One region of the Frankia alni ACN14a genome, then DNA from elsewhere that is predicted to be linked to it. Evidence: predicted binding sites of a transcription regulator. Region 1 holds the regulator's gene; each other region holds the start of a gene.
What was found. Region 1 encodes LexA, which represses DNA repair genes until DNA is damaged. Its sites were predicted from a motif close to CGAACNNNNGTTCG; they were not measured.

Region 1 (6,942 bases):
CTGCGACCGGGCGATCGGGCCGGTGTTCTGCCCGCCGGTCCCGGTGGAGGACGCCCGGATGATCGCGCTGGGGCGGGGCCGCCCGGACCGCTGGTACAGGCCGCCGGCGCGGACCGACGACCGGATGGGGGAGTGGGTGCGCGCCGCCGGGGGATGAGTCGCGGCGTCGGTGTGATCGACCTGAACGGTTGATCCGCTGATCGTCCCCATCGTCCCCATCGGCCCGGGCGGCCCCATCGGCCCGGGCGGCTCGGCGGCCTGGGTTGTCGCGCCGTACGATCGCCTCGTGCGGGACGACCGGGAGCTGCGCTTCGTCAAGGGCCATGGCACGGGCAACGACTTCGTCGTGCTGCCCGACCCGGACGGCGACCTCGAGCTCACCGCGGACCTGGTCCGTGCGTTGTGCGACCGGCGCACCGGCGTCGGCGCGGACGGCGTGCTGCGGGTCGTGCTGTCCGCCGCCGTCCCCGAGGTCGCCCCCCTCGCCGGGGCCGCCCGCTGGTTCATGGACTACCGCAACGCCGACGGGTCCGTCGCCGAGATGTGCGGCAACGGCGCCCGCGTGTTCGCCCGCTACCTGGTCGCCGCCGGCTACGCCCAGCCCGGCCGCTTCACCATCGCGACCCGCGCCGGCCTGCGCCTCGTGGAGGTGCCGGCCGCGGGGGACGTCACGGTCGACATGGGGCCGCCGAGGCTGTCTGCCGGGGCCGGGTCGGCGGTGACCGTCGCCGAGCGCGACTTCACGGCGGTCGGGGTGTCGATGGGCAACCCGCACGCGGTCTGCTTCGCCGACGATCTCGACGTGCCCGCGCTGCGCGATCTCGACCTGACCCGCCCCCCCGCGTTCTCCCCGGTGGACTTCCCGGACGGGGTGAACGTCGAGATCGTCGTCGAGCGGCCGGGTGGGGTCGCCATGCGGGTCTACGAACGCGGGGTCGGGGAGACGGCCTCCTGCGGCACCGGTGCCTGCGCGGTCGCGGTGGCCTGGGCCGCCCGCCAGGGTCTGCGTCCCACCCCCGGATCTGCCCTCGCCTCCGAGCCCGCGCCTGACGCCGAGCCGGGGCAAAGCGCGGCGGCGGGCGTCCGCCCGTCGGCTGTGTCGGGGGTGCGCCACGGCGCCGGCGCGGCGCCGTCGGCGGTCGAGGTCGAGGTCGAGGTCGACGTCCCGGGCGGCGGCCTGGTGGTCGTCTGGCGTCCCGGCACCGTGCTGCTGCGGGGACCGGCCGAGCTGGTCTACGACGGTGTGCTGCGCCCGGCCAGCCTGGGCCCGGCCACCCTGGGCCCGGCGGACCCGGGCGGGCAGGGCGCGGCCGCGAGCGCGGACGTGGCCGGGGTCGCCGACGCCACCGAGATCCTGGCGGCCGCCGGACTGCCCGGCTCCTCCGGCCGCTGATCCGCTCCGGCGGACCTCGGGCGTGTCCGCCGACGGCGACGTCCGTTTTCGACAAGACCGCCTGGCCTGCGACGTCCTACGGTGCGGTCATGCCATCCACGTTCAGTCTCATCGGCCTGATCGTCGCCGACATGGGCCGCAGCCTGGCCTTCTACCGCCTGCTCGGGCTCGACCCGCCGGCCGGCGCCGACGCCGAACCGCACGTCGAGGTGTCCCTGCCCGGCGGGCTGCGCCTGGCCTTCGACACCGAGGAGACGATCCGTTCCTTCGACCCGGACTGGTCGCCGGCCACCGGCGGCGCCGGGCGGGTGACCCTGGCCTTCGCCTGTGACAGTCCCGCCGAGGTGGACGCGCTCCACGCCGACCTGCTCGCCGCCGGCCACCCCGGCCACCTGCCGCCCTGGGACGCCTTCTGGGGCCAGCGCTACGCGACCGTCCTCGATCCGGACGGCAACCACGTCGACCTGTTCGCCCCGCTACCCGCCGTCGCGACTGCCTGACCGCAAGAACCGGCAGGCTTGTCCCCCGCCGTCCTCCGGGGCCTCGGCGGGGGGTCCAGCAGGCTGGTCAGCGTGACGCCGGCCAGGGCACGCACCTCCCGGGCCAGATGGGCCTGATCGGCGTAGCCGGCGTCGGCGGCCACCACCGCCAGGCGCCGGCCGGCCCGCGCCGAGCGCAGCGCGTCCTGCAGCCGCAGGATGCGGGCGAGTGTCTTCGGGCCATACCCGAACATCTGCCGGCAGCGGCGCAGGAGCTGACGTTCGCTGAGCGCGGCTGCCCGCGCCACCTCGGCCACCGGCAATCCGGCCCGGATGCCGGCGACGATCGTCGGCATGAGCGGATCGCCCAGTGCCGGGTGGCGGGGACGGGCGGCAACGCACGTCTCGAGCACCCACGCCGGGTCGCCCGCGTCGGCGAGCCGCTCGGCGAGTCGCCGAGCCGGCCCCGCGCCCCACAGGTCGGCAAGCTCCGAGCGGCGGTCGCGCAGCTCCGCGGCGGGCACCCCGAGCCGGGCCGGACCGCACCCGGGATCGAAGCGCAGGCCGAGGTGGCGCACCCCCGGCGCCCAGCTCGCGAGCGTGGCGACCGTGTCCGGGCCGGCGACGATCAGTCGGCCGTCGGAGCTCCAGATGATGTCGATGCAGCCGTCGGGCAGGATCCGGTGGACCTGCGCCACCCGCCCGTCGGGGGCCGGGCCACCCGCTGGCAGGCGTCGCCGCAGCGGGTCGGCCCCCGCCTGATCGAGGCCGCCGGCAGGCCCGGACGGGCCGTGCGCGGACCAGATCGTGGCCGGCAGCCGGGTCGCCGGTCGTTCCCGGTACACGGCGTCGACGGTACGCGGCCGACGTCCCGTTCGGGGCGCCCCGAACGGGGCGTCTACCTCGTGCCGGGGGCTTGTCGACCCGCGGTCACGACAGTGGTGCACGGGAGCGCTTTGCGTCAGGTCGGCGAGGCCAGGGCGCCCGCAGCGCGGTGAGGTGGCCGCCGAGGGTCCGTTGCGCTGTCTGGGCGCCCATGCCCCGTTCCGGGTGCCTGTGCCGGCCGATGTGAAGGCCACGGCATGCCAACCCGGAAACCGTTCGCGATCGTCATGGCGGCGTGGGACCCTGGTCGGAGACGGGATGAATCCGCAAGGCAGCGACCGACGCCCGCGCCGGCCCCTGTCGCGGACCTCATCAGGTCGCCGGAACCCGCGCGTGACCTGGCCGGACGAAGCGGCGCGGAATCTCGCGGCAGCGAGCCGCGTTGAGAACGGATGGTATGACTCTTCCTGCCGACGCCCTGACGGCGTCCACTTTCGACAGATCCCTCATCGACCTCGCCGATGCGGATTCGGCGTACCTCTCGGGTTTCTATGACGATTCGGGAGACGGCTTCGACCTGGAGGAGCGCGCGGCACTGCGCCGTGTGCCCGGGCTGGCCACCGAGCTCGACGACGTCACCGAGGTCGAGTACCGCCAGCTTCGGCTGGAGCAGGTCGTCCTCATCGGAGTGTGGACGTCGGGTTCGCTGCGGTCGGCCGAGGCCTCCATGGCGGAGCTCGCCGCCCTCGCGACCACGGCGGGTTCGGTCGTGCTCGACGCGCTCGTGCAGCGTCGCGACCGGCCGGACGCGTCGACCTATGTCGGGTCCGGCAAGGCCCGCGAACTCGCCGAGGTCGTCGCCGCGACCGGCGCGGACACGGTGATCTGCGACGGCGAGCTCACCCCGGGCCAGCTGCGCCAGCTCGAGGAGGTCGTCAAGGTCAAGGTCATCGACCGGACGGCGCTCATCCTCGACATCTTCGCCCAGCACGCGACGTCCCGGGAGGGCAAGGCTCAGGTCGAGCTCGCCCAGCTCCAGTACATGCTGCCCCGCCTGCGTGGCTGGGGTGAGTCGATGTCCCGCGCTGCGGCCAGCGGCGGCGGACGTGCCCCCATCGGGACCCGTGGACCCGGCGAGACGAAGATCGAGACGGACCGCCGGCGACTGCGCGCCCGGATGGCACGCCTGCGCCGGGAGCTCGCCGGGATGGCGACCGTGCGGGAGACGAAGCGGTCGGCTCGCCGGCGCGGCGAGGTGCCCGCGGTGGCGATCGCCGGCTACACCAACGCCGGCAAGTCATCGCTGCTCAACCGTCTCACCGGCGCCGGCGTCCTCGTCGAGGACGCGCTGTTCGCCACGCTGGACCCGACCGTGCGGCGCGCGACCCTGCCGGACGGCCGGGCGTTCACCCTCACCGACACGGTCGGCTTCGTCCGGCACCTGCCGCACCAGATCGTCGAGGCGTTCCGCTCGACCCTGGAGGAGGTCGCCGACGCGGACCTCATCCTGCACGTCGTCGACGGCTCCGCTCCCGACCCGGCCGCCCAGATCTCCGCGGTGCGCGAGGTGCTCAACGACATCGACGCGGGCAACGTTGCCGAGTTGATTGTCGTGAACAAGGTTGACGCCACCGAGCCGACCGTCCTCGCCGGCCTGCGCCAGCTCGCGCCCGACGCTGTCTTCGTCTCGGCGCGCACGGGGGAGGGGTTGACCGCGCTCGTCGACGCCCTGTGCGCCCGGGTTCCCCACCCCGACGTGGAGATGAAGGTCCTCGTCCCCTACACGCGGGGCGATCTCGTCTCACGGGTGCACGCCCACGGCGAGGTGCTCGAGTTGGAGCACACCGCGGACGGCACCCGCCTGCTCGCGAGGGTGTCCCCGTCGCTCGCCGCGGAACTGCACGCCTTCCAGCCCTGATCCCAGCCCTGACCTGCCCTCAGCCCTGACCCATTCCCCCAGCCCTGGCCCGTCAGCCCTGTTCCCTCGGGACCGAGGCTGTCGGGACCGGGGCTGTCGGGACCGGGGCTGTCGGGACCGGCATTGACCCGCCGCCGACGGGCACGGCACGGCCGGTGGCACCTGTCCCGCGGTTCGTGGCAGCCGAACCGGCCGGCCGCCTCGCGCGGCCGGCCGTCCACGGTCAGATCCGGCGCAGCACGGCGACGATCCGCCCGAGGATCGTCGCCTCCTCGCCGGGGATGTCGCTGAACGTCGGATTCTCCGGGTGCAGCCAGATCTTCCCGTCGCGGACCCGTAGGCGCTTGACCGTCGCCTCGCCGTCGATCATCGCGGCGACGATCTCACCGTTGTCCGCGACCGGCTGCTGGCGCACCACCACCCAGTCGCCGTCACAGATCGCTGCATTGATCATCGACTCGCCGACGACCCGGAGCAGGAACAGAGTGCCCTCGCCGACGATCTCCTTCGGCAGGGGAAAGACGTCCTCGATCGCCTGCTCGGCCAGGATCGGCCCGCCGGCGGCGATCCGCCCGAGGACCGGCACGTAGGCCGCGGACCCCTCGCCGCCCACCCCGGCCGGCGCCGCCGCGGCGCCCGGGAACGTCGACACGACAGCCGCCGCGCCGGAATCGGCCTTGCGCCGTGGCCGGTCGGGGCTGAGCACCTCCATGGCCCGCGGACGGTTCGGGTCCCGGCGCAGGTAGCCCTTCTCCTCCAGCACCTTGAGCTGATGCGCCACGCTGCTCGTGCTGGTCAGCCCCACCGCCTCCCCGATCTCCCGCACGCTGGGCGGGTACCCGCGCCGTTCCACCTCGGCCCGGATGACCTCGAGCACCTTGCGCTGCCGGGGGGTCAGGCCGGCTGCGTCCGCGGGGTTTTCGGGAAAGGCCCGCACGTTGCCGCGGGCCCCGCCCCGGCGTGTACCCCTGCCTTGGCTGGTCATCGCCTACCGCTCTCCTCGTCGCCTACTCCGTCGCCGGTTGGTCGCCGCGCGGCCGCGCGCCGGACGTGCGCGCGGCTGACGGCCTCGCCCGGCGAGACCGGCACCCCCCACGGCACCCGGCTGTCCGCGACCGGGGGAAACCGCCCGGTGCAAACCTGATCGTCTCGACGGTAACCGCCCGGTCGCGGAATCTCAAACGTCTGTTCGAGCGTGTCCCTTTTCCTGGCGGGTCTCCGGTGCGACAATCGATCAGGAGTTCGATCGAACGGGAGTTCGTGGCGTCCGCGACCTGGTTCGGGGTGCCTGGGGAGGAAGCCGTGCACAGCGCGCACACCACGCAGGTGGTCGATCTGGCGGCTGCCCGGGAACGGGCGGCGCGCCGGGCCGGGAGATGGCCGGCGGGCGGTCCGGCGCGGGTGCGAGTGGCCCGGCCGGCCGCCGGGGTCGGTGCCGGGAGGCCGGTTCCGGGGGCGTGCCTGTCTCGTTCACCGGTTTCTCGCTCGCCGGTCTCTCGGTCGGCGGTGCGCCGTGGCGCCGGCGAGCCGCTGCCGCCGCTGCGGCTGACCCGCCGCGGCCGGGTTGTCGTGGTCGCCGTCGTCGCGCTGGCCCTCGCCGCGGTGCTGGTGGGCGTCCTGCCGCGCGCCTCGATCGCGTGGTCCGGCGAGCCGCCGCGGGGTCACCTGGTGCTCGCCGGAGAGACGCTGTGGGAGATCGCCGTTGCGCTCGACCCCGACGCCGACACCCGTGTCGTCGTGGATCGGCTGATGCGGATCAACCATCTCCCCTCGGTCGAGCTCACCCCCGGCCAGTTCCTGGTGCTGGGCTGACCCGCCGGTCGGGCGGTCCACTCCGCCACCGTCTGATCCCGGCCGGCGCTCGGCGGCTCGTCGCCGTGACGGGCCGGTCTCCGGCGGCAGCGGGCGGGTGAGGCGCCCTCGCGCAGGGTTGTCGCGCCCCCGCGGGCTGATGTCCCGGTGTGACACGCGGGGGGGCCGGTGTCCCCATCACTGGGGTTGTGCGCTAGGTTGGACACAACATCTGGTGCTTACGAGGGCGTAAGTCATCCACAGGTTGATGCACAGGCTTTCCACAGAGGTGCGGGCGGCCGTCCACAGGACGGCTTGGCCGGTGCTCGGGCGTGGGCCGGCTCCCGGCTCGTCGTCCCGCCGCGCCGGGTGGTCCGCGCCGGACCGGACGAAGGAGGCGTATCGCGTGCGATGCCCGTTCTGCCGGCATCCGGACAGCCGTGTCGTCGACAGCCGGGAGGCCGAAGAGGGCTCGGCGATTCGGCGGCGGCGATCCTGCCTGTCGTGTGGTCGCCGGTTCACCACCATGGAGGAGG
Region 2 (6,942 bases), 2.5 Mb from region 1:
CGGCCGAACGCGACGCCTACTTCGCGAGCGTGCGCGCGTCCGGGGAACGCCCCTACTTCCCCGAACTCGACCTTGCCGGCAACACCCGGGGCCGCGGCTTCTACGCGGTGACCCGCTACGCCGACGTGATGGAGGTCAGCCGCCGGCCCGAGGACTTCTGCTCCGGCGAGGGCACCAACATCTTCGACCAGCCGCTGGACCTGCGGGAGTTCTTCGGCTCCATCATCGCGATGGACAACCCGCAGCACGCCCGTCAGCGCCGGATCATCTCCCGTGGGTTCACCGCGAAGAACCTGGAGGCGCTGCGCGCCAACGTCGGCGAGGTGACCCGGGAGGTCCTCGCGACGGTGGCGGAGAAGGGCGAGTGCGACTTCGTCACCGAGGTCGCCGCGCTGATCCCGCTGCGCATCGTCAACGACATGATGGGCATCCCGCGCAGCCAGGAGCAGTTCATCTTCGAGTCGACCAACAAGCTGCTCGGCGCCAGCGACCCGGAGTACGTCCCCGACCAGAGCCCGCGCGGGGTCGCGAAGAACCTGTCCCGGGTCGGCGACGACTTCGCCGAACTGCTGCGCGAGCTCGCCGCCGACCGGCAGCGCAACCCCGGCGACGACCTCATCAGCCTCCTCGTCGCCGCGGAGGGCGAGAACCTCACGGCGCAGGAGCTCGCCTCCTTCTTCATCCTGCTGGTCGGCGCCGGCAACGAGACCACCCGCAACGCCATCGCGCACGGCCTGCTCGCGCTGACCCAGAACCCCGACCAGCGGGCCCTGTGGGCTTCCGACGTCGACGGCCTCACGCCGACGGCCGTCGACGAGGTCGTCCGCTGGGCGTCGCCGGTGCTGCACATGCGCCGCACCGTCACCGCCGACGGGGTGCGCCTCGGCGACCAGGAGTTCCGCGAGGGCGACAAGCTCGTGCTGTGGTACCGCTCGGCGAACCAGGACGAGTCGGTGTTCCCCGACGGCACCCGCTTCGACGTGCGCCGCGACCTCACCCCGCCGCACCTCGGCTTCGGCGCTCCCGGCCCGCACTTCTGCCTGGGCGCGCACCTCGCCCGCCTCGAGCTGTCGGTGGTGTTCAAGGCGCTGTTCGAGTACCTTCCCGACATTCACGCCGTGGAGGAGCCGCAGTTCCTGCGGACGAACTTCCTCCACGGCATCAAGCACCTCAAGGCCGCCTACACCCCGACCACGGTCCGCGCCTGACCGCCCTCGAGGCGCATGCAATGCCCCCCACACCCCTGGAGGCCGTGTGAGCCATTCCCGCGAAGAAGTGGAAGCAGCATTCAAGAACTACTACTTACTCGGGCCGGTCGCCGAGGACTGGAAGCGCTGGGCGCACGAGTGCTTCACCGAGGACGCCTGGTACAAGGACCACTACTGGGGCACCTTCCACGGCCAGGACGAGATCGAGGAGTACCTCGACGTCACCATGTCCTGGTCGCCGGGCACCTACACGCCGATGATCTGGTACACGATCGACGGTGACACGGTGGTCTGGAAGGGCATCAACTGGGCCGACAACTACAAGGTGCCCGGCGGCCCCAAGGTCGGCGCCGAGTCGATCCAGATTCTGGAGTACGCGGGCAACGGCCAGTTCAAGTCCGAAGAGGACTACTGGATCGCGTACGAGATGAAGCGTTTCGGCAAGTGGTACGCCGAGTTCGGCCAGCCGTACACCCCCGGCGACATCACGCTGACCCGCGACGACTGGGGCACCTGGGTCGACTGGGCCCGCCCCGAGCCCGGCCACGTGCCGCGCCCGTCGTGGGTGGACCGCCCGGGCCTGAAGCCGACGTTCAACGTCAAGGAGATCGGCTTCGGCGTGCGTAACCCGACGATCGACGACCCGATCGAGTAGCCCGCCCCCGGCCGGGGCACCGCAGTCCGGTGCCCCGGCCGTCGCGCGTTGCAGGCTAATCCGCGGGGAGCACGCTCAGTCCGGCCGACCACAGCGGCAGCGGCGGCGGCGGGCAGGGGTGCTCGACGATCCCGCGCTCGGCGAGGTACTTGCGCCAGGCGGTCTTGTCCAGGAACGGGTGCCCGACGCCCATGATGACGCCGTACATCTCGCAGCCCTCCGGGCCGGCCTCCCAGGGGCCGAAGGTGTCGCCGTACTCCAGCATGATGTGCGAGCCGGGGCCGCAGACATGGGTGCCGTCCGAGACCTGCCCGCGGGTGACGAAGATCGAGTGATCCCCGTGGTGCCCGTGCCGAGGCGTGATCGCGCCGGGATCCCACTTGTTGTAGAAGCAGACGTAGCGCGGCGAGAGCTGGATCCACGCCTCCTGGATCCGCGCGATCCGCCCGTCCGGATACTCCAACCGGGTCACATCGAACCAGTGCGCGTCATCCAGCGATGTGACAATCGGTCCACCGTGCATCGCCCGGCCCCGCTTTCCGCGGCAACAATGTCGAATGTGTCCGCATATTAGCGCGTGGTATTGTTCGCGACCAGCGATCCAGTTATCCGTCCTCCTGTCCGTGCCGTGGCCGGGCGCAACGTGTCACGTCCGTTGCTCCGGCGGAAGGGGCGCATAGCGGTGACATGCTGGTGGCCGAATCTCGCTGACAGATCGCTACCGGCTGGAGTCAGTGTCAGGTCTGACCGCCTCTCGGGGGTGTGATCGACGATGATCACCTGGCGACGGCTCGAGGAGTCCGACTTCGCCCTGCTGCGGGGGTGGCTGGAGCAGCCCTCCGTCGCCAGGTGGTGGAACCACGAGACCACGGCAGAAGCAATCAGGCGCGACTTCGGTCCCGCGGCCCGCGGCGAGGAACCGTCGGAGGATTTCCTCGCCCTGCTCGACGACCGGCCCGTCGGTCTGGTGCAACGGTGCCGCCTCGCCGACTACCCGGAGTACCGCGACGAACTGGTGCCCATCGTGGACATCCAGGCCGGTGCCATGAGCATCGACTTCCTGATCGGCGAGCCCGACCAGCAAGGGCGCGGCCTGGGCAGCCGCCTGATCGCCTCGATGATCGGGCGCATCTGGACCGACCACCCTGATGCGACCTGCATCGTGGTGCCGGTAGTGGCGGCCAATCGGGCGTCGTGGCGAGCACTGGAGAAGGCAGGCCTCCGACGCGTCGGGCAGGGCCCACTCGCGCCGGACAACCCCGCTGACGACCCACTGCACTACGTGTATCGCGTGGATCGGCCCGACGCCGGCTAACCGCGCTTCCCGCTTGTACCCACCGGATCCCCGTGGCGACTGCGAACTCATCCCCCGGACCGCCTTCACCCGTAGGGCTGGCTGCGATCCGAAGGAGGGGCCGCTCGCTGGCTGGTCAGGCGGTGGCGAGCAGGTCGGCTGGGGGCTGGCTGTAGGGGTTGCGGCGGGGTCGTCGGTGAGGGTCGATGCGGTGGGGTGGGATGTAGGCGGGTCGGCCGTCGTCGAGGAAGGTGATCTGCCAGCCGTCGTGGTGGATCTGGCGGTGGTGGTGGCCGCAGAGCAGGGTGAGGTTGGACAGGGCGGTGGTGCCGCCGTCCTTCCAGTGGATCACGTGGTGGGCTTCGCACCAGGAGGGTGGCCGGTCGCAGCCTGGGAAGGTGCATCCTTGATCGCGGGCGGTGAGGGCGCGGCGCAGGTGAGCGGGAACGGTGCGGGTAGATCGTCCGATGTCGAGGGGGACGCCGGCGGGGTCGAGCAGGATCCGGCTGGTTTCGGCGTCGCAGGTCAGTCGGGCGAGCACGCTGCTGGGGAGGGGGAGACCCCAACTGGTGGTGGCGGGGGTGGCACCGGTGGCGAGCAGGGTGTTCCAGGGGATGGTGACGGTGAGGTGGGGTCGCACTCCGCCGGATTCGGGTAGTGCGGCGGCGCCGAGGGCGCGGGTGACGAGGTCGATGAGGGCGTCGGCGCGACGGCGGGCGGGGCTGCGCCGGTCAGGGGTGCCGTCGGTGGCGGGGCGGGGTGCGGCGAGGCTGTCGAGGGCGGTGCGGAGCAGGGCGGCGGCTTCGGCGTCGAGTTCGCCGCCGATCAGGGTGGTGCCGGCGGGGGTGTCGGTGAGGGTGAGGCGGCGGATGTCCGCCGGATCCGGACTTGGCTTCTCCCCACCCGGTTCCCCTGTACCACCGTCGCTGACTGGTCCGCCACCGTCTGGTCCGCCACCGTCTGGACCGCCGCTGCCGGGACGGTTGTGTTCGCCGGTGCGGCTGTCGGCGTGGGGGTCGTCGCCGCCGGGGGAGGAGTCGACGGTGGTCAGGGCCTCGCGTTGCCGGGCGGCGATTTTGATCAGTTGGTAGGGGTCGACGGTGCGGGCGAAGCCGAGCAGGGCCTGCTCGGCTTCGATCCGCTGTTCGGGTGTCACTTCAGCGGGCAGGGCGCGCATTGCGTCGCAGACGACGATGGCGTGTTCGATGGTGATGTCTCCTGCGGCCAGGGTAGTTCCGGTGGCCTGGCAGGTGGCGGCGGTGTCGCGGGCGAGGGTCACCTGCCGGCGGGCTTCCCGGGGGGACAGCGCCAACCGGTCGCGGAGCCAGGCGGCGGTGTCGACCGCGCCCTGATGGAGGGCGAAGCCGCGGTCGTGGGCCTCGACGAGCAGCCGGCCCCGGGCGGCGGCGACCCGGCCGACCAGCCGGCACACCCCCTCGATCAGCCCGTCGAGTTCGTCGTCGGCCAGCCGCCAGGTCGCCCCGGCGAGCAGGCCGTCGACCTGCCCGGAGATGACCGCCAGCCGGGCGGGTAACCCCGGGCTGTCGCCGATGTCGTCGTCGATTTCCATGAATCAACGGTAGGACAACAATCGCCGGATGTCGAACACGTGTTCGTTCGCTGTTGGCGGAGCCGACACGGGAACCATCGCGGTGGAGCTCCCCGGAACAGGCGGACGTGCTCGGGACACGGCCGTCCGTCGTGCGGCCCTGGGAGTCGCCGGCGTCCAGGCCGCGGCCGGGCGACGGTCAGTCGCCGGACCGGGTGGCGCGAACCTGGAGGCGGACGTAGTCGACGACGGGTTCGGGCAGGCGGGCGGCGACTGCGTCGACGAAGTCCGCGCGTTCGCCGTGGGGGAGACGGTCGAGATGCGCGCCCAGCACCACCGTCCCCAGACAGGTCCGGAACTGCTCGACCTGTTCGAACCGGGCGGGATCCGGCGTCAGCGTCACCTCGACGTCGGTGAACCCCGCGTCGAGCAGGCGACGAGTCGTGTCGTCGACGCCGGCGAAGTTCCACACCCGCGGCGCGCTCGGCAGCACCTCGTCGAGGGCGTGGACGATGCTGGCGACATTGCCCTGGCCGCCGCATTCGAAGGCGAGCTGGGCCTCCGGCCGCATGACCGCGGCCAGATTCCTGAAGACCGTGTCGTGATCGGGCAGCCAGTGGAAGGCGGCGACGCTGACGACGGCGTCGACCGGGGTGTGGACGGGCAGCGGTTCCAGCAGATCGGCCTGGATCACCTCGACGCGATCGAGGCGGTCGGCGAGCCGGGCGCGTAGCTGCGCGAGCATGGCGGCGGAGCCGTCCAGGGCGATCACGCGCCCGTCGGGCAGCAGGTCGAGCAGGGCGCTGGTGTCCCGCCCGGTGCCGCAACCGGCATCGAGGACCGTCTCGGCGCCGGTCAGGGTGAGCCGACCGAGCGTCTTTCTACCCCAGTACAGATGGGGGAGAGGTAACGAGTCGTAGGTGCGCGCGTCCCACTCGCGAGGCATGACCCCAACAGTAGCCAGGACGACACGACTGGCGGGGCCGTCGCGGTGTCGGTTGCGGCGGCCCTCGCAGCCCCGCCGCGCCGCCGTCCGGCGCCGATGGATGCACCGGGCGGCGGCGCGGTCGGGGTCAGGACGCCGGGGTGCCGCGCTCGCGGGTGATGGTGGACAGGGTGGCGGGCTTGCCGGAGGGGCCGGCCGTCGTCACCCGGTACAGCGAGACCGTGCGGCCGCGGTGGATGAGCTCGGCGGTCGCGGTCACCTCGGTGCGCAGGTCCGCCGGGCGCAGGTAGTTCACCCGGATCGCCGTCGTGCGTTCCGGGACGGCCGGGTCGGCGAGCGCCTCGGTGGCGAGCTCGGCGGTGCAGAACAGCACGCCGCCGTGCACCGTGCCGCCGCCGTTCTCGAACGCCGGGTTGGCGGGCAGGAGGAACCGGCCGACGGCGCCGTCGCGCCCGGGGCCGGCGATGGTCTCGTCCCCGGCGTCGGCCCGGGTCAGGGCCGCCAGCAGCGAATGGTGCGCGGCGGGCGGCAGCATCGCCGGCGCGCCGTCGAGGTAACCTGCCGCCGTGCCCGGGATGCTGACGAAGCGGCAGCGGCCGATGCCGACGACGACCAGCCGGCCGTCGCCGTCGCGGACCTCGCAGCGGGCCGTCCCGCCGGCGGGATCCCGCCCGAGCAGCTCGGCGCTGGCCGTCAGCAGGTCGCCGGACCACGGCGGCGGGGTGACGACGTCTACGGAGAGCTCGGCGGTGACCGAGTGGGAGTTCTCCGGCCGGGCGTCGTAGACCTCCATCCCGATCGCGGAGTCCACCAGGACGCCGAGCGAGCCGATCGTCGCGAGGCCGTCGGGGCCGTCGAGCCACGGGCCGAGCTGCATCGTGACGCGCACGCCGCGCTCGTCGCGGCTCACCTGGCTGAGCCGGAAGCGGCTCTCGGCGTACTCCCGGGCCGGCGGGGACGCGGCGGCCGGCGCGTTCGGCGCGGGCGCGGCGTAGGTGGAGGATTCGGCGCGGGCCGCCGGGACGAGGCCACCTGTCGAGGCGTCGGCGGTCGGTGAGGTTCCGGTCTCGGTCATCGCCGCGTCACCGTAGCAGCTCGCGGGCGATGATCATCTTCTGGACCTCGGAGGCGCCCTCGCCGAGGCGCTTGACCCGCAGGTCGCGGAACCAGCGCTCCAGCGGCATCTCCTTGGACAGGCCGAGCGCGCCGAACATCTGCACGCACCGGTCCAGCACCCGGTAGGCGGCCTCGGTGCCGTACATCTTGCACACCGACGCGTCGACCCTCACG
Region 3 (6,942 bases), 3.7 Mb from region 1:
GGGCGGGGGTGGGCCGCCCGGTGGGCCGCCGCTCAGCCGCCCCCGGGGTGCAGGCCGTCCTCGGGAAGCAGGCCGCCCTCGGCGAGCAGGCCGGTGTTCGAGAAGAGCGGGGCCTGGCTGCGGCCGAGCGGATCGGCGACCGGTTCGAGCCCGAGGTGCTCGAAGGCGGCGGGGGTGGCGATCCGGCCGCGGGAGGTGCGGATCAACAGACCGGCCCGCAGCAGGAACGGCTCGGCCACATCTTCGACCGTCTCCGGCTCCTCCCCCACCGAGACGGCCAGCGTGGTGAGCCCGACCGGGCCGCCGCCGAAGCGACCCACGAGCGCCTCCAGCACGGCACGGTCGAGGCGGTCGAGCCCCAGCCCGTCCACGTCGTAGATCCGCAACGCGGCCCGGGCGACGTCGCGGGTGACCACGCCGTCGGCGCGCACCTCCGCGTAGTCGCGTACCCGGCGCAGCAGCCGGTTGGCGATGCGCGGGGTGCCCCGGGAGCGCCCGGCGACCTCGGCGGCGCCGTCCTCGGTGAGGCTGACGCCGAGCAGGCCCGCCGACCGGGTCAGCACCCGGGCGAGCTCGTCGGGGGCGTAGAAGTCCAGGTGGGCGGTGAACCCGAAGCGGTCGCGCAGCGGCCCCGTGAGCAGCCCCGACCGGGTCGTGGCGCCCACCAGGGTGAACGGGGCGACGTCGAGGGGGATGGCGGTCGCGCCGGGCCCCTTGCCGAGGATCACGTCGACCCGGAAGTCCTCCATCGCGGCATAGAGCAGCTCCTCGGCGGGACGCGCGATCCGGTGGATCTCGTCGAGGAACAGCACCTCCCCGGGGGACAGCGCGGTGAGGATCGCGACGAGGTCGCCGGCCCGTTCGATCGCCGGCCCGCTGGTCATCCGCAGCGGCACCGCCAGCTCCTCGGCGATGATCATCGCGAGGCTGGTCTTGCCCAGACCCGGCGGGCCGGACAGCAGGACGTGGTCCGGCGGGCGCCCTCGGGCCTGCGCCCCCTCCAGCATGATCGAGAGCTGCTCCCGGACCTTGCGCTGACCGACGAACTCGGTGAGCGTGCGGGGGCGCAGCCCGGCCTCGAACGCCTGCTCCTCGGCACTGGCGGCGGCCGAGACGAGCCCGTCGGCGCTCACGCGCCACCCCCGGGCGCCCGGCCCGCGGCCGGCGCGGCCTGCTCCGGCGCGGCCTGCTCCGGCGCGGTCATCGGCGCAGCACTGCCAGGCTCGCCCGCAGCAGCGTCGCCGCGTCGGCCGCGCCCTCGATCGGCGCTGCACCCGCGGACGGGGCCGCCGCAGACGGCGCCACCGCGGACGGGGCAACGGCTGACGCGTTCCCGCCTGGCCGGTCCGGACCGCCGGGGTCGCCCGAAGGCGCGGCCAGCACGGCCAGCGCGCGGGACACCGCGTCGTCGGCCTCCCGCGCCGAGTAGCCCAGGCCGATCAGCGCCTCACGCACCGTGTCCGCGACCGCGCCGGCCTCGCCGGGACCGGCCGCCCCGACCCCGCCGGCGCCGAGATCGGCGCCGCCCGACCTGGGCCCGGGCACGGCGGCGCCGCGCGGCGGGCCGAGCCGGTCGCGCAGGTCGAGGACGATCCGCTGGGCGCCCTTGCGCCCGATCCCGGGCACCTTGGTGAGCGCGGCGAGATCCTCCTCCGCGACCGCCCGGCGGACCGCGTCCGGCTCGTGCACGCCGAGGACGGCCTGGGCGAGCTTGGGCCCCACCCCGGCGGCGGACTGCAGGATCTCGAAGACGTCGCGGGCGTCGGCGTCGGGGAATCCGTAGAGGGTCAGCTCCGTCTCGCGCACGACGAGGGTGGTGGCGAGGCTGGCCGGCTCACCGATGCGCAGCCGGGCCAGCGTCGCCGGGGTGCACTGGACGAGCAGGCCGACGCCACCCACCTCGACGACGGCGGACAGCGGCCCGAGCGCCCGGACGGTGCCGGCCAGCGAGGCGATCATGACGCCCCCGCCGGGCGGCGGGCAGGCGCGGCGGGCCGCGGCGAGCGGCGAGCGGGCGTTGCGGGAGCCGGGCGGCTGACAGGCGCTGCGGGAGCCGCCGCGCGCAGCCGGGCCAACGCCGGGCCCCGCCAGAGGTGACACAACGCCAGCGCCAACGCGTCGGCGGCGTCGGCCGGCCGCGGCACCTCGGCCAGCCCCAGCAACCGGGTGACCATGAACCCGACCTGGGCCTTGTCGGCCCGGCCACTGCCGGTGACCGCGGCCTTGACCTCGCTGGGCGTGTAGAGGCCCACCGGCAGGTCGCGCCGGGCGGCGAGCATGATCGCCACCGCGCCGGCCTGGGCCGTGCCCATCACCGTGCGCACGTTGGCCTGGCTGAAGACCTTCTCGACCGCGACCGCGTCCGGGCGGGTGCGGTCCAGCCAGGCGTCGATGCCGTCGGCGACGGCCCGCAGCCGGTCGGCCACCTCGGCGCCGGCCGGCGTGCGCACCACTCCCGCCTCGACCAGTCGGGCGCGGGAACCCAGGGCGCCGTCGACGACCCCCAGGCCGCACCGCGTCAGCCCCGGATCGACGCCCAGCACCCGCATCCACCCTCCCGACCACGCGCCCGCAGGCCCGCTCGCTCACGGGCCCGCTCGCCCGCAAGAACACTCGTTCGATGGTAGATCGGTCGGCGCAACCGGACATCCACGACACGCCCAACAGATCGTCCCGGGCGCGGTGGCGTGCGGCCCGTCAGCTGCTGACGAGCTCCATGACGTCGTCGGAGATGTCGCCGTTGAACCACACGTTCTGGACGTCGTCGAGGTCCTCGACCGCCTCGACGAGCTTGAGCACCTTGGCCGCGGGCTCGGCGTCCAGCGGCACGCTCACGCTCGGCAGCCAGGAGATGTCCGCCGAGGTGATCTCCAGGTCGGCGTCACCGGCCGCCACCCGCACCGCATGCAGGTCGGTGGCCTCGGAGATGACCTCGAAGACGTCGCCGAGGTCGTTGACCTCCTCGGCGCCCGCGTCGAGCACGGCGAGCAGCACGTCGTCCTCGGTGAGCCCGGCGGCCTTCGTGAGCAGCACGACGCCCTTGCGGTTGAACAGGTACGACACCGAGCCGGGATCGGCCACCGTGCCGCCGTTGCGGGTGATCGCCACCCGGACGTCGGAGGCGGCCCGGTTGCGGTTGTCGGTCAGGCACTCGACGAGGATCGCGACGCCGTTCGGCCCGTACGCCTCGTAGGTGATGTTCTCGTAGTTCACCCCGCCGGCGAGCTCACCGGACCCGCGCTTGACCGCCCGCTCGATGTTGTCGTTCGGCACGGACTGCGACTTGGCCTTCGCGATGGCGTCGGCCAGCGTGGGGTTGCCCGCCGGGTCGCCGCCGCCCGTCTTGGCGGCGACCTCCACCGTCTTGATCAGCTTGGCGAACAGCTTGCCCCGTCGGGCGTCGATGACCGCCTTCTTGTGCTTCGTGGTCGCCCACTTGGAGTGACCGCTCATGTCCTGCCCCTCTTACTCGCGATCACCGACCGGATCCGGAAGATCGCACAATGTCGACGAATAGCCGGTGCATCCTGGAGTCTCCGGTCAGCTCCGGATGGAACGCGGTGGCCAGCAGCGAGCCCTGACGGACCGCCACCGGCGCCTCGGCGACACGAGCCAGGACCTCGACCGCATCGCCCGCCTTTTCTACCCATGGTGCTCGGATGAAGACCGCGTGCACAGGCGGTCCCTCCACCCCGTCGACGTCGAGGTCGACCTCGAACGAGTCGACCTGCCGGCCGAAGGCGTTGCGCCGGACGACCATGTCCAACCCACCGATCAGTGGCTGGTCCGGCCGACCGTCCACGACGTCCCGCGCAAGCAGGATCATGCCAGCACACGAGCCGAACACGGGCAGCCCCGCCACGACCGCGGCCCGCAGCGGCTCCAGCAGCTCGAACACCTGCAGCAACCGGCCGATCGTCGTGGACTCGCCGCCGGGCAGGACCAGACCGTCCACCTCGGCGAGCTGCGCCGCGCGGCGAACCTCCACCGGCTGCGCGCCGACGTCCGTCAGCCCCCGGGCGTGTTCCCGCACGTCCCCCTGCAGCGCGAGGATGCCGATCCGCGGGCCGCTCACCAGCCGCGGTCGGCGTAGCGGGCCGCCGACGGGAGCTCGGCGACGTTGATGCCGACCATCGCCTCGCCCAGGCCCCGCGACACCTTCACCAGCACGTCGGGGTCGTTGAACATCGTGGTCGCCTCGACGATCGCGCGGGCACGCCGCGCCGGATCCCCGGACTTGAAGATCCCCGAGCCGACGAACACCCCGTCCGCGCCGAGCTGCATCATCAGCGCCGCGTCCGCCGGGGTGGCGATGCCGCCGGCGGTGAACAGCACGACCGGCAGCCGGCCGAGCCGGGCCACCTCGGCGACCAGGTCGACGGGGGCGCGCAGCTCCTTGGCCGCGGCGTAGAGCTCCTCCGCGGGCAGCGCGGCGAGCCGGCCGATCTCGGCGCGGATGGTGCGCATGTGCACCACCGCGTTGGACACCTCGCCGGTACCCGCCTCCCCCTTGGAGCGGATCATCGCCGCGCCTTCGGCGATGCGGCGCAGCGCCTCGCCGAGGTTGGTCGCCCCGCAGACGAACGGGACCGTGAACGACCCCTTGTCGATGTGGTGGTGCGGGTCGGCCGGGGTGAGCACCTCGGACTCGTCGACGTAGTCCACCCCGAGGGCCTGCAGCACCTGGGCCTCGACGAAGTGCCCGATCCGCGCCTTGGCCATGACCGGGATGGAGACCGCCTCGATGATCTCCGAGATCATGTCCGGATCGCTCATCCGGGCGACGCCACCCTGGGCGCGGATGTCGGCGGGCACCCGCTCCAGGGCCATCACCGCCACGGCGCCGGCGTCCTCGGCGATGCGCGCCTGCTCGGCCGTGACCACATCCATGATCACACCGCCCTTGAGCATCTCCGCCATGCCGCGCTTGACGCGGGCGGTGCCGGCGTGCCGGGCGGAGTCGGTCGCCGGGCCGGTGGCGGCGGCAGTCTGGCCCTGGGACATGATGTGCCGTCTCTTTTCGCTCCAGTCGGGCGCCACGGCCGGCCGGCTCCGCCATGTCAGGGACACCTGCATGTCGGATACCCAGCCAGGTGAATCCCGTGCGGGTGGGTCGGTTCCCCATCGTACGGCGCAGCTCGCGCCGACCGGGCGGCTCAGGAGGCCAGGCCCGGCCGGTCGCCGTGCCCGAGCGGCCCGTCGCGCCCCGACCGGTCCTCCCGGCCGGGGATGTCGCGACCGGGCAGGTCGCGAACGGAGGCGTCGCGGCCAGGAACATCGCGGCCAGGGGCGTCGCCGACGGGGGCGTCGCGGACGGAGGGGTCGGCGTCATCCGCCGAGCCGCCCTCGACGAGGCGCGGCCAGGGTTCCTCGCGAGCCGGCAGGGCGTCGTCGATCTCGAAGTAGCCGGGCGGCGGGCGGCGGCCGGACAGGTGGAGCACCCGGACCACCCGGCGGCCCGCGAGCGCCCGCTGGTCCCGGACCGCGTCGTTGTGGAACTGGCGGGCCAGCGCCACCCGGGCCGCCCCGGAGTCGACCGCGTGCAGCTCGACGGGAAAGCGCTGCCCGGCCGCCGCGACCTCCGCGGAGCGCAGCGCCCGGCTCAGCGCGTTCTCGGTCAGCTCGACCGCGGCGTCCAGGGGGGCGCCGGCGAGCAGGGCCGGGTAGGTGGCGCGCGCGCGGGCGGCGCTGGCCGCCAGCTCGTCGAGACCGCAGCGCTCGGCGAGCCGCGCCGCGGCGTCGGCGCGAGCGACGAGCTGGGTGACCAGACCGCCGCCGGCGTCCGACACCCGGGCGGCGAGCCGATCGAGCCGGCGGGCCAGCCAGGTCAGATAGGTCGCAGTCGCCACCACCAGGGCAACCACCACCACGAGGACGGTCATCTCGCGCAGCGTAGTCAACGGGCGGATGTGACCTGGCGCCGGTACCGGCCACCGGGCTCGGCACCGGACTCGTCGCCGCCCACCCGGCTAGGCCGGCGCGAGCGACACCCGCCGGTCCCCGGAGACCATCTCGTAGACGCCGACGATGCGCTCGGCGATGGTCCGCCAGTCGTACGTCTCGACGACCTTCCGGCCCCGCCGGATGAGCCCCGCGGCCCCGACGGGATCGGTCAGCACGTCGGCGAGGGTGGCGGCGAGCTGCGCGGGATCGCCGACGTCGAACAGCCGCCCGGCGCGGCCGTCGTCGAGCACCCGGCGGAACGCGTCGATGTCGCTGGCCACCACGGCGGTCCCGGCCGCCATCGCCTCCAGCAGGACGATTCCGAAGCTCTCCTGGCCGGTGTTCGGGGCGCAGTACACCTGGCCGGAGGCGAACACCCGCGGCTTGTCCGCATCGGAGACGAGGCCGAGCAGCTCGACCCGGGACCGCAGCTGCGGATCCAGCCGGGCGCGCACCGCCGCGGCGTCCCCGGGCCCGGCGACGAGCAGGCGCACGTCGTCGATCCGGGCGGCGAGCGCCGGCATCGCGGCCAGCAGCACGTCGAGGCCCTTGCGCGGCTCGTCGATGCGGCCGAGGAAGGCGACGGTGGGCCGCCCGTCGTCGTAGCCGGGCAGCGGCCGGGCGTCGGCGAAGTGCTGCACCGCGACCCCGTTCGGGATCAGGATGGCGTCGGCGCCGAGATGCTCCACCAGCGTGCGCCGCGCCGCCTCGGACACGGCGATGCGGGCACGCAGCTTCTCGAAGGACGGCTGCAGCGCGCCCTGCGCGGCGGTCAGGAACCGGGAGCGGGGGTTGGCGGTGTGGAAGGTCGCCACGATCGGCCCGTCGGCGAGCATGCAGGCCAGCAGGCTGACGCTCGGCGCGCTGGGCTCGTGCACGTGCAGGACGTCGAAGTCGTGCTCGCGCAGCCAGCGGCGGACCCGGGCGGCGGAGACCGGGCCCATCAGCAGCCGGGCGACCGAGCCGTTGTACGGCACGGGCAGTGCCCGACCGGCGTCG

Region 2: a site for LexA is predicted at 4,760-4,773, ahead of FRAAL_RS14760 (HNH endonuclease signature motif containing protein). Genes of this name have one in related genera too.
Region 3: a site for LexA is predicted at 2,607-2,620, ahead of ruvC (crossover junction endodeoxyribonuclease RuvC). Genes of this name have one in related genera too.

Annotation. Positions count from the first base shown of each region.
Region 1 is NC_008278.1:6,173,910-6,180,851, reverse strand. It holds gene FRAAL_RS24855 (EAL domain-containing protein) at 1-157, shown strand, start outside; gene dapF (diaminopimelate epimerase) at 287-1,393, shown strand; gene FRAAL_RS24845 (VOC family protein) at 1,483-1,893, shown strand; gene FRAAL_RS24840 (helix-turn-helix transcriptional regulator) at 1,818-2,717, opposite strand; gene hflX (GTPase HflX) at 3,155-4,615, shown strand; gene lexA (transcriptional repressor LexA) at 4,839-5,600, opposite strand; gene FRAAL_RS24825 (LysM peptidoglycan-binding domain-containing protein) at 6,122-6,427, shown strand; gene nrdR (transcriptional regulator NrdR) at 6,813-6,942, shown strand, end outside.
Region 2 is NC_008278.1:3,661,877-3,668,818, forward strand. It holds gene FRAAL_RS14740 (cytochrome P450) at 1-1,208, shown strand, start outside; gene FRAAL_RS14745 (nuclear transport factor 2-like protein) at 1,255-1,863, shown strand; gene FRAAL_RS14750 (cupin domain-containing protein) at 1,919-2,335, opposite strand; gene FRAAL_RS14755 (GNAT family N-acetyltransferase) at 2,636-3,178, shown strand; gene FRAAL_RS14760 (HNH endonuclease signature motif containing protein) at 3,294-4,727, opposite strand; gene FRAAL_RS14765 (class I SAM-dependent methyltransferase) at 4,906-5,652, opposite strand; gene FRAAL_RS14770 (PaaI family thioesterase) at 5,780-6,727, opposite strand; gene FRAAL_RS14775 (acyl-CoA dehydrogenase family protein) at 6,735-6,942, opposite strand, start outside.
Region 3 is NC_008278.1:2,331,623-2,338,564, reverse strand. It holds gene ruvB (Holliday junction branch migration DNA helicase RuvB) at 33-1,133, opposite strand; gene ruvA (Holliday junction branch migration protein RuvA) at 1,201-1,959, opposite strand; gene ruvC (crossover junction endodeoxyribonuclease RuvC) at 1,956-2,549, opposite strand; gene FRAAL_RS09330 (YebC/PmpR family DNA-binding transcriptional regulator) at 2,698-3,453, opposite strand; gene pdxT (pyridoxal 5'-phosphate synthase glutaminase subunit PdxT) at 3,476-4,075, opposite strand; gene pdxS (pyridoxal 5'-phosphate synthase lyase subunit PdxS) at 4,072-5,004, opposite strand; gene FRAAL_RS09315 (hypothetical protein) at 5,157-5,882, opposite strand; gene FRAAL_RS09310 (glycosyltransferase family 4 protein) at 5,970-6,942, opposite strand, start outside.